DNA from 3 places in the Geobacillus sp. GHH01 genome. Region 1 is predicted to be linked to each of the others. Evidence: a T-box and tRNA genes for the amino acid it is inferred to sense, from the RefSeq annotation. Region 1 holds a T-box; the other regions hold tRNA genes.
What was found. The T-box of region 1 lies ahead of ileS (isoleucine--tRNA ligase). A T-box ahead of a tRNA ligase gene usually reads a tRNA of that ligase, here a tRNA-Ile.
Positions count from the first base shown of each region.

Region 2: it encodes a tRNA-Ile, which carries the amino acid that the T-box ahead of ileS (isoleucine--tRNA ligase) is inferred to sense. The anticodon was not compared.
Region 3: it encodes a tRNA-Ile, which carries the amino acid that the T-box ahead of ileS (isoleucine--tRNA ligase) is inferred to sense. The anticodon was not compared.

Region 1 covers NC_020210.1:1,041,789-1,045,062, reverse strand. Annotated here, with positions in the region: gene ileS (isoleucine--tRNA ligase) at 1-1,986, opposite strand, end outside; T-box leader at 2,040-2,260, opposite strand; gene GHH_RS05300 (DivIVA domain-containing protein) at 2,358-2,870, opposite strand; gene GHH_RS05295 (RNA-binding protein) at 2,949-3,274, opposite strand, start outside.
Region 2 covers NC_020210.1:11,050-14,323, reverse strand. Annotated here, with positions in the region: rRNA gene GHH_RS00060 (23S ribosomal RNA) at 1-1,386, opposite strand, end outside; tRNA gene GHH_RS00050 (tRNA-Ala) at 1,724-1,799, opposite strand; tRNA gene GHH_RS00045 (tRNA-Ile) at 1,806-1,879, opposite strand; rRNA gene GHH_RS00040 (16S ribosomal RNA) at 2,218-3,274, opposite strand, start outside.
Region 3 covers NC_020210.1:29,839-33,112, reverse strand. Annotated here, with positions in the region: rRNA gene GHH_RS00155 (23S ribosomal RNA) at 1-942, opposite strand, end outside; tRNA gene GHH_RS00150 (tRNA-Ala) at 1,197-1,272, opposite strand; tRNA gene GHH_RS00145 (tRNA-Ile) at 1,279-1,352, opposite strand; rRNA gene GHH_RS00140 (16S ribosomal RNA) at 1,813-3,274, opposite strand, start outside.

The DNA of each region.
Region 1 (3,274 bases):
CGGATCGAAATCGAACAAGTTGCCGAGCATAAACCGGAACGTGTTGCGGATTTTCCGGTACACTTCCGACACTTGTTTTAAAATATGGTCGGAGATGCGCACGTCCGCTTGGTAGTCAACCGAAGCGACCCAAAGGCGCAAAATGTCGGCGCCAAACTGTTCCATCACTTTCGCCGGCACGACGACGTTGCCGAGCGACTTGCTCATTTTCCGCCCTTCGCCGTCCAAGACAAAGCCGTGGCTCAACACGCCTTTATACGGCGCTTTGCCGGTGACGGCAACGGCGGTGGACAGCGATGAGTTGAACCAGCCGCGGTATTGGTCGGAGCCTTCCAAGTACAAATCAGCCGGACGCACGAGATCGTCGCGTTCGACCAACACGGCTTGGTGCGACGAACCGGAGTCAAACCAGACATCCATAATGTCCGTTTCTTTCGTAAAGATGCCGTTCGGGCTCGACGGATGGGTGAATCCTTCCGGCAGCAAGTCTTTCGCCTCGCGTTCAAACCAGACGTTCGACCCGTATTGGCGGAACAGGTTCGACACATGCTCAATCGTCTCATCGGTGATGATCGGTTCACCGTTTTCGCCGTAAAAGACCGGAATCGGCACCCCCCAGGCGCGTTGGCGGGAAATGCACCAGTCGCCGCGGTCGCGCACCATGTTGTGGATGCGGATTTCCCCCCACTCCGGAATCCATTTCGTTTCCTTAATCGCTTGAAGCAGCTCGTTGCGGATTTTATCGATCGATGCAAACCATTGCGTTGTCGCCCGGAAAATCGTCGGCTGCTTTGTCCGCCAGTCGTGCGGATACGAGTGGGTGATAAACCCAAGCTTCAACAAAGCGCCGACTTCCTCAAGCTTCTGTGTAATCGCCTTGTTGGCGTCTTCGTAAAACATCCCGGCAAATCCCGGCGCTTCCTCGGTCATGTAGCCGCGTTCATCAACCGGACAAAGGACCGGAAGCCCATATTTTTGCCCAACGAGAAAGTCGTCTTCCCCGTGGCCCGGCGCCGTATGGACGCAGCCCGTGCCGGCGTCGGTCGTGACGTGTTCGCCGCACACAACAAGCGAGTCGCGCTCATAAAACGGATGTCTCGCCACGACGTATTCAAGCTCTTTTCCTTTGACCGTTTTGACGACCGACCATGCGTCCCAACCGATTTCTTTCGCCACCGATTCCGCCAAGGCGGCGGCGACGACATACCGTTTTCCGCTGACATCGACAACATGGTAATCCAAATCCGGATGAACCGCGATCGCCAAGTTCGCCGGAATCGTCCACGGCGTCGTCGTCCAAATGACGATTCGCTCATCGCCCTCAAGCACGCCTTTGCCGTTTTTCACCGGGAAGGCGACATAAATCGACGGCGAACGCTTGTCTTTATATTCGATTTCCGCTTCGGCGAGCGCCGATTCGCTTGACGGGGACCAATAGACCGGCTTCAACCCTTTGTAGATGAGCCCTTTTTTCGCCATTTCGCCAAACACTTTAATTTGCTGGGCTTCGTACTCCGGTTTGAGCGTAATGTATGGGTTGTCCCAGTCGCCGCGCACGCCGAGCCGCTTGAATTGCCGGCGCTGGTTGTCGATTTGTTCATACGCATATTGCTCGCACCGCTTGCGGAACTCGGCGACGCTCATCGATTTGCGGTCAACTCCTTGCTTGGCAAGGGCCGTTTCGATCGGCAAGCCGTGCGTATCCCAGCCCGGCACGTATGGGGCGCAATAGCCGCTCATCGATTTGTAGCGGACGATGATGTCTTTTAAAATTTTGTTCAGCGCATGGCCCATATGAATATCCCCGTTGGCATACGGCGGGCCGTCATGCAGCACGAACAACGGACGCCCTTTCGTCCGCTCTTGCACTTTCCGGTAAATGTCCATTTCCTCCCATTTTTTTTGCATTTCCGGCTCCCGCTTCGGCAAGTTGCCGCGCATCGGGAAGTCGGTCTTCGGCATGAGCAGCGTTTCTTTGTAATCCATCCTTGCTCCTCCTTCGAACGATAGATTCCAAATAAAAAACCGTTCTCCCCCCGGCAAGGGACGAGAACGGTCTCGCGGTACCACCCTTCTTGGCCATGCAAACGACGCACAGCCCACTTTTCATTCGTAACGGGAATGACGCGCCATGGCCTACTTGATGTTCGGCATGGAACTCCAGGGTGATGTTCACTCTTGCGCCGATGCCAGGCTTCCACCATCCCCGGCTCGCTGCGACCGGTCGTACAAGAGCTACTGTCCCTTTCATCGTCGATGGCTATTTCGCTATTCATCCTGAAAAAAGCCAACCGCCTCCCACGGCGGCTGATGCGGCGATTTTTGCCAATTATTATAACCGAAACGTCTTCGGTTCGTCAAGGCTGTGACAGCAGTTCTCTCGCCCCTTCTTCCAAATCCGGCGCCTCATACTCCATCAACTCGTCCCAATCGCGGCTGTTGATCATATCAAGCTGGGCCTCGACAAGCATGCGGAAACGGGCGCGGAACACTTTCGACTGCCGCTTCAGCTCCTCGATCTCGAGGGCGATTTTCCGCGATTTCGCCAATGCATCGCTGATGATGCGCTCGGCGTTTTTTTCCGCCTCTTTAATGATCAGCTTCGCCTCTTTTTGCGCATTCCGCTTCACTTCTTCCGCTGCTTCTTGAGCAACAAGAATCGACTTGTTGAGCGTCTCCTCAATGTTCGCAAAGTAGTTCAGCTTTTCCGTCAGTTCGGCCACTTTCTCTTCCAGCTGCTTTTTTTCACGGATGAGCATTTCATAGTCTTTAATGACTTGATCGAGGAACTCGTTCACTTCGTCTTCATCGTACCCGCGAAACCCGCGGCTGAATTCCTTGTTGTGAATATCCAATGGCGTCAACGGCACAACGGCCACCTCCGTCTCCATCATTCCTTTTCTTCACTTTCATTCGACACGGTTTGCCGATTTCCTGCCGTCATTTGCTTATTTTTGTCGGCCGATCTGAACGAGCCAGCGCTCTTTTTTCGTCGGCCCTTCCACCGAAAACAGCTTGCAGCGGCCAAAACCGCGCGCCGACAGGACATCGCCCGGTCCGCAGAGGAAATCCGGCTTGTCCACCACCTTCCAGTTCACTTTGACGAGCCCGCTTTCAACAAGCGCACGCGCTTTCTCGCGCGCAAGGCGAAACGCCTGAGCGAGCACAGCATCGAGCCTTAGAGAAGACACCGTGACCGTTCCTTCCTCCCACGTTTCGGCAAGCGGCATGGCAGCCGACAGCGGCAGCGGCTCCAACGCCACCCGGGCTTTGC
Region 2 (3,274 bases), 1.0 Mb from region 1:
CTAACCCTGAGCGGACGAACCTTCCTCAGGAACCCTTAGGCTTTCGGCGCAGAGGATTCTCACCTCTGTTTTCGCTACTCATACCGGCATTCTCACTTCTAAGCGCTCCACCAGTCCTTCCGGTCTGGCTTCTCTGCCCTTAGAACGCTCCCCTACCGATGACCAACGGTCATCCCGCAGCTTCGGCGGCACGTTTAGCCCCGGTACATTTTCGGCGCAGAGTCACTCGACCAGTGAGCTATTACGCACTCTTTAAATGGTGGCTGCTTCTAAGCCAACATCCTGGTTGTCTTTGCAACTCCACATCCTTTTCCACTGAACGTGCACTTCGGGGCCTTAGCTGGCGGTCTGGGCTGTTCCCCTCTCGACCACGGATCTTATCACTCGCAGTCTGACTCCCGGGCATAAGTCATTGGCATTCGGAGTTTGACTGGGTTCGGTAACCCGGTTTGGGCCCCTAGCCCAATCAGTGCTCTACCTCCAAGACTCCTAAACCCGAGGCTAGCCCTAAAGCTATTTCGGGGAGAACCAGCTATCTCCAAGTTCGATTGGCATTTCACCCCTACCCACACCTCATCCCCGCACTTTTCAACGTGCGTGGGTTCGGGCCTCCAGCCGGTGTTACCCGGCCTTCACCCTGGACATGGGTAGATCACCTGGTTTCGGGTCGACGACGACGTACTCACACGCCCTGTTCAGACTCGCTTTCGCTGCGGCTCCGCCTCTCCGGCTTAACCTCGCACGCCATCGTCACTCGCCGGTTCATTCTACAAAAGGCACGCCATCACCCATCAACGGGCTCTGACTACTTGTAGGCACACGGTTTCAGGTTCTCTTTCACTCCCCTCCCGGGGTGCTTTTCACCTTTCCCTCACGGTACTGGTGCACTATCGGTCACTAGGGAGTATTTAGCCTTGGGAGATGGTCCTCCCTGCTTCCGACGGGATTCCTCGTGTCCCGCCGTACTCAGGATCCGCTCGGGAGGGAACGAAGTTTCGACTACAGGGCTCTCACCTTCTCTGGCCGGCCGTTCCAGACCGGTTCGTCTACCCCGTTCCTTTCTCACTCCCATCGTGAGCGGTCCTACAACCCCAAGAGGACATGCCTCTTGGTTTGGGCTGTTCCCGTTTCGCTCGCCGCTACTCAGGGAATCGCGGTTGCTTTCTTCTCCTCCGGGTACTAAGATGTTTCAGTTCCCCGGGTGTGCCCTCCATGCCCTATGGATTCAGGCATGGATACTGCCCCATTACGGACAGTGGGTTCCCCCATTCGGACATCTCCGGATCAACGCTTGCTTACAGCTCCCCGAAGCGTTTCGGCGTTTGCCCCGTCCTTCATCGGCTCCTAGTGCCAAGGCATCCACCGTGCGCCCTTTCTAGCTTAACCTATTGCGCTCTCGGCTTCTTCCTTTGCTTTATCGGTTATCTAGTTTTCAAGGAACGAAGCTGCTGCCTTGAGTCTGCTTCTTTGCAGCTTTGCGCCGAGGAATCCATCTTCCTTGAACCTGCTGGAAGACGAAGGCGCAAAGTAGCTCCTTTGAATTCGCTTCTTCGCTGGTTTGCGTCGAGGAATCCAGCTTCTCTGAATTCACTTGTAGACGCAAAGCGACTTCTTTGAACAAACTTCCTTGCGGCTTTGTGCCGAGGAATCTTGCTTCCCTGAACCCGCTAGCAGACGCAGGCACAGATACAAAGCAACTACGTTGAAACCTCTTACCTTGATATGGTGGAGCCTATCGGGATCGAACCGATGACCTCCTGCTTGCAAAGCAGGCGCTCTCCCAGCTGAGCTAAGGCCCCATCCAATGGGCCTAAGTGGACTTGAACCACCGACCTCACGCTTATCAGGCGTGCGCTCTGACCAGCTGAGCTATAGGCCCATATACACATTGCAAGGAACAATAAGTTCCCTCAAAACTAAACAAAACAGCAAGCGTCATTATAATCAAACTGATAGGTTTTGTCAAGAAATTCTGTCTAGCTCCGGCGCCTGGTTCTCTTCTGCCAAATAACCTTCCCCCTCGGGGGTGCAAGCACCCCTGCGGGTGAAGAACATTTGGCTTCGAGAGCCGATCTCGGCGCCTCCGCTTTTCGTAATGTCTAGCTCCGGCCGCCATCGGCTCGCGACGCTTCGGTCCTGCTGCGGCGGGCTAAGCCCGCTCGCAGGCCCTCCAGCGCACCTCGCCGATAGGCGGGCGGCCTCCGCTTTTCTCCTTAGAAAGGAGGTGATCCAGCCGCACCTTCCGGTACGGCTACCTTGTTACGACTTCACCCCAATCACTTGCCCCACCTTCGGCGGCTGGCTCCCTTGCGGGTTGCCTCACCGACTTCGGGTGTTGCAAGCTCTCGTGGTGTGACGGGCGGTGTGTACAAGGCCCGGGAACGTATTCACCGCGGCATGCTGATCCGCGATTACTAGCGATTCCGGCTTCATGCAGGCGAGTTGCAGCCTGCAATCCGAACTGAGAGCGGCTTTTTGGGATTCGCTCCCCCTCGCGGGTTCGCAGCCCTTTGTACCGCCCATTGTAGCACGTGTGTAGCCCAGGTCATAAGGGGCATGATGATTTGACGTCATCCCCACCTTCCTCCGACTTGTCGCCGGCAGTCCCTCTAGAGTGCCCAACTGAATGCTGGCAACTAGAGGCGAGGGTTGCGCTCGTTGCGGGACTTAACCCAACATCTCACGACACGAGCTGACGACAACCATGCACCACCTGTCACCCTGTCCCCCCGAAGGGGGAACGCCCAATCTCTTGGGTTGTCAGGGGATGTCAAGACCTGGTAAGGTTCTTCGCGTTGCTTCGAATTAAACCACATGCTCCACCGCTTGTGCGGGCCCCCGTCAATTCCTTTGAGTTTCAGCCTTGCGGCCGTACTCCCCAGGCGGAGTGCTTATCGCGTTAGCTGCAGCACTAAAGGGTGTGACCCCTCTAACACTTAGCACTCATCGTTTACGGCGTGGACTACCAGGGTATCTAATCCTGTTTGCTCCCCACGCTTTCGCGCCTCAGCGTCAGTTGCAGGCCAGAGAGCCGCCTTCGCCACTGGTGTTCCTCCACATCTCTACGCATTTCACCGCTACACGTGGAATTCCGCTCTCCTCTCCTGCACTCAAGTCCCCCAGTTTCCAATGACCCTCCACGGTTGAGCCGTGGGCTTTCACATCAGACTTAAGAGACCGCCTGCGCGCGCTTTACGCCCAATAATTCCGGACAACGCTCGCCCCCTACGTATTACCGCGGCTGCTGGCACGTAGTTAGCCGGGGCTTTCTCGT
Region 3 (3,274 bases), 1.0 Mb from region 1:
CCGGTTTGGGCCCCTAGCCCAATCAGTGCTCTACCTCCAAGACTCCTAAACCCGAGGCTAGCCCTAAAGCTATTTCGGGGAGAACCAGCTATCTCCAAGTTCGATTGGCATTTCACCCCTACCCACACCTCATCCCCGCACTTTTCAACGTGCGTGGGTTCGGGCCTCCAGCCGGTGTTACCCGGCCTTCACCCTGGACATGGGTAGATCACCTGGTTTCGGGTCGACGACGACGTACTCACACGCCCTGTTCAGACTCGCTTTCGCTGCGGCTCCGCCTCTTCGGCTTAACCTCGCACGCCATCGTCACTCGCCGGTTCATTCTACAAAAGGCACGCCATCACGCATGAACGCGCTCTGACTACTTGTAGGCACACGGTTTCAGGTTCTCTTTCACTCCCCTCCCGGGGTGCTTTTCACCTTTCCCTCACGGTACTGGTGCACTATCGGTCACTAGGGAGTATTTAGCCTTGGGAGATGGTCCTCCCTGCTTCCGACGGGATTCCTCGTGTCCCGCCGTACTCAGGATCCGCTCGGGAGGGAACGAAGTTTCGACTACAGGGCTCTCACCTTCTCTGGCCGGCCGTTCCAGACCGGTTCGTCTACCCCGTCCCTTTCTCACTCCCATCGTGAGCGGTCCTACAACCCCAAGAGGACTCGCCTCTTGGTTTGGGCTGTTCCCGTTTCGCTCGCCGCTACTCAGGGAATCGCGGTTGCTTTCTTCTCCTCCGGGTACTAAGATGTTTCAGTTCCCCGGGTGTGCCCTCCATGCCCTATGGATTCAGGCATGGATACTGCCCCATTACGGACAGTGGGTTCCCCCATTCGGACATCTCCGGATCAACGCTTGCTTACAGCTCCCCGAAGCGTTTCGGCGTTTGCCCCGTCCTTCATCGGCTCCTAGTGCCAAGGCATCCACCGTGCGCCCTTTCTAGCTTAACCTATTGCGCTCTCGGCTTCTTCCTTTGCTTTATCGGTTATCTAGTTTTCAAGGAACGAAGCTGCTGCCTTGAGTCTGCTTCTTTGCAGCTTTGCGCCGAGGAATCCATCTTCCTTGAACCTGCTGGAAGACGAAGGCGCAAAGTAGCTCCTTTGAATTCGCTTCTTCGCTGGTTTGCGTCGAGAAATTCAGCTTCTCCGAATCCGCTTGTAGACGCAGACGCAAAGCAACTACGTTGAAACCTCTTACCTTGATATGGTGGAGCCTATCGGGATCGAACCGATGACCTCCTGCTTGCAAAGCAGGCGCTCTCCCAGCTGAGCTAAGGCCCCATCCAATGGGCCTAAGTGGACTTGAACCACCGACCTCACGCTTATCAGGCGTGCGCTCTGACCAGCTGAGCTATAGGCCCATATACACATTGCAAGGAACGGTCAGTTCCCTCAAAACGAAACAAGGCTGCTGCCTTGAGTCAGCTTCTTTGCGGCCTTGCGCCGAGGAATCCAGCTCCGCTGAATCACTCGCAGACGCAGGCGCAAAACAACCGAGAGAATAACCAATTCCCTCAAAACCAAACAAAACAGCAAGCGTCATTATAATCAAACTGATAGGTTTTGTCAAGAAATTCTGTCTAGCTCCGGCGCCTGGTTCTCTTCTGCCAAATAACCTTCCCCCTCGGGGGTGCAAGCACCCCTGCGGGTGAAGAACATTTGGCTTCGAGAGCCGATCTCGGCGCCTCCGCTTTTCGTAATGTCTAGCTCCGGCCGCCATCGGCTCGCGACGCTTCGGTCCTGCTGCGGCGGGCTAAGCCCGCTCGCAGGCCCTCCAGCGCACCTCGCCGATAGGCGGGCGGCCTCCGCTTTTCTCCTTAGAAAGGAGGTGATCCAGCCGCACCTTCCGGTACGGCTACCTTGTTACGACTTCACCCCAATCACTTGCCCCACCTTCGGCGGCTGGCTCCCTTGCGGGTTGCCTCACCGACTTCGGGTGTTGCAAGCTCTCGTGGTGTGACGGGCGGTGTGTACAAGGCCCGGGAACGTATTCACCGCGGCATGCTGATCCGCGATTACTAGCGATTCCGGCTTCATGCAGGCGAGTTGCAGCCTGCAATCCGAACTGAGAGCGGCTTTTTGGGATTCGCTCCCCCTCGCGGGTTCGCAGCCCTTTGTACCGCCCATTGTAGCACGTGTGTAGCCCAGGTCATAAGGGGCATGATGATTTGACGTCATCCCCACCTTCCTCCGACTTGTCGCCGGCAGTCCCTCTAGAGTGCCCAACTGAATGCTGGCAACTAGAGGCGAGGGTTGCGCTCGTTGCGGGACTTAACCCAACATCTCACGACACGAGCTGACGACAACCATGCACCACCTGTCACCCTGTCCCCCCGAAGGGGGAACGCCCAATCTCTTGGGTTGTCAGGGGATGTCAAGACCTGGTAAGGTTCTTCGCGTTGCTTCGAATTAAACCACATGCTCCACCGCTTGTGCGGGCCCCCGTCAATTCCTTTGAGTTTCAGCCTTGCGGCCGTACTCCCCAGGCGGAGTGCTTATCGCGTTAGCTGCAGCACTAAAGGGTGTGACCCCTCTAACACTTAGCACTCATCGTTTACGGCGTGGACTACCAGGGTATCTAATCCTGTTTGCTCCCCACGCTTTCGCGCCTCAGCGTCAGTTGCAGGCCAGAGAGCCGCCTTCGCCACTGGTGTTCCTCCACATCTCTACGCATTTCACCGCTACACGTGGAATTCCGCTCTCCTCTCCTGCACTCAAGTCCCCCAGTTTCCAATGACCCTCCACGGTTGAGCCGTGGGCTTTCACATCAGACTTAAGGGACCGCCTGCGCGCGCTTTACGCCCAATAATTCCGGACAACGCTCGCCCCCTACGTATTACCGCGGCTGCTGGCACGTAGTTAGCCGGGGCTTTCTCGTGAGGTACCGTCACCGCGCCGCCCTCTTCGAACGGCGCCCCTTCGTCCCTCACAACAGAGCTTTACGACCCGAAGGCCTTCTTCGCTCACGCGGCGTCGCTCCGTCAGGCTTTCGCCCATTGCGGAAGATTCCCTACTGCTGCCTCCCGTAGGAGTCTGGGCCGTGTCTCAGTCCCAGTGTGGCCGGTCACCCTCTCAGGCCGGCTACGCATCGTCGCCTTGGTGAGCCGTTACCTCACCAACTAGCTAATGCGCCGCGGGCCCATCCGCAAGTGACAGCCAAAGGCCGCCTTTCAACCAAAGACCATGCGGTCTTCGGTGTTATCCGGTATTAGCTCCGGTTTCCCGGAGTTATCCCGGTCTTGCGGGCAGGTTGCCCACGTGTTACTCACCCGTCCGCCGCTGA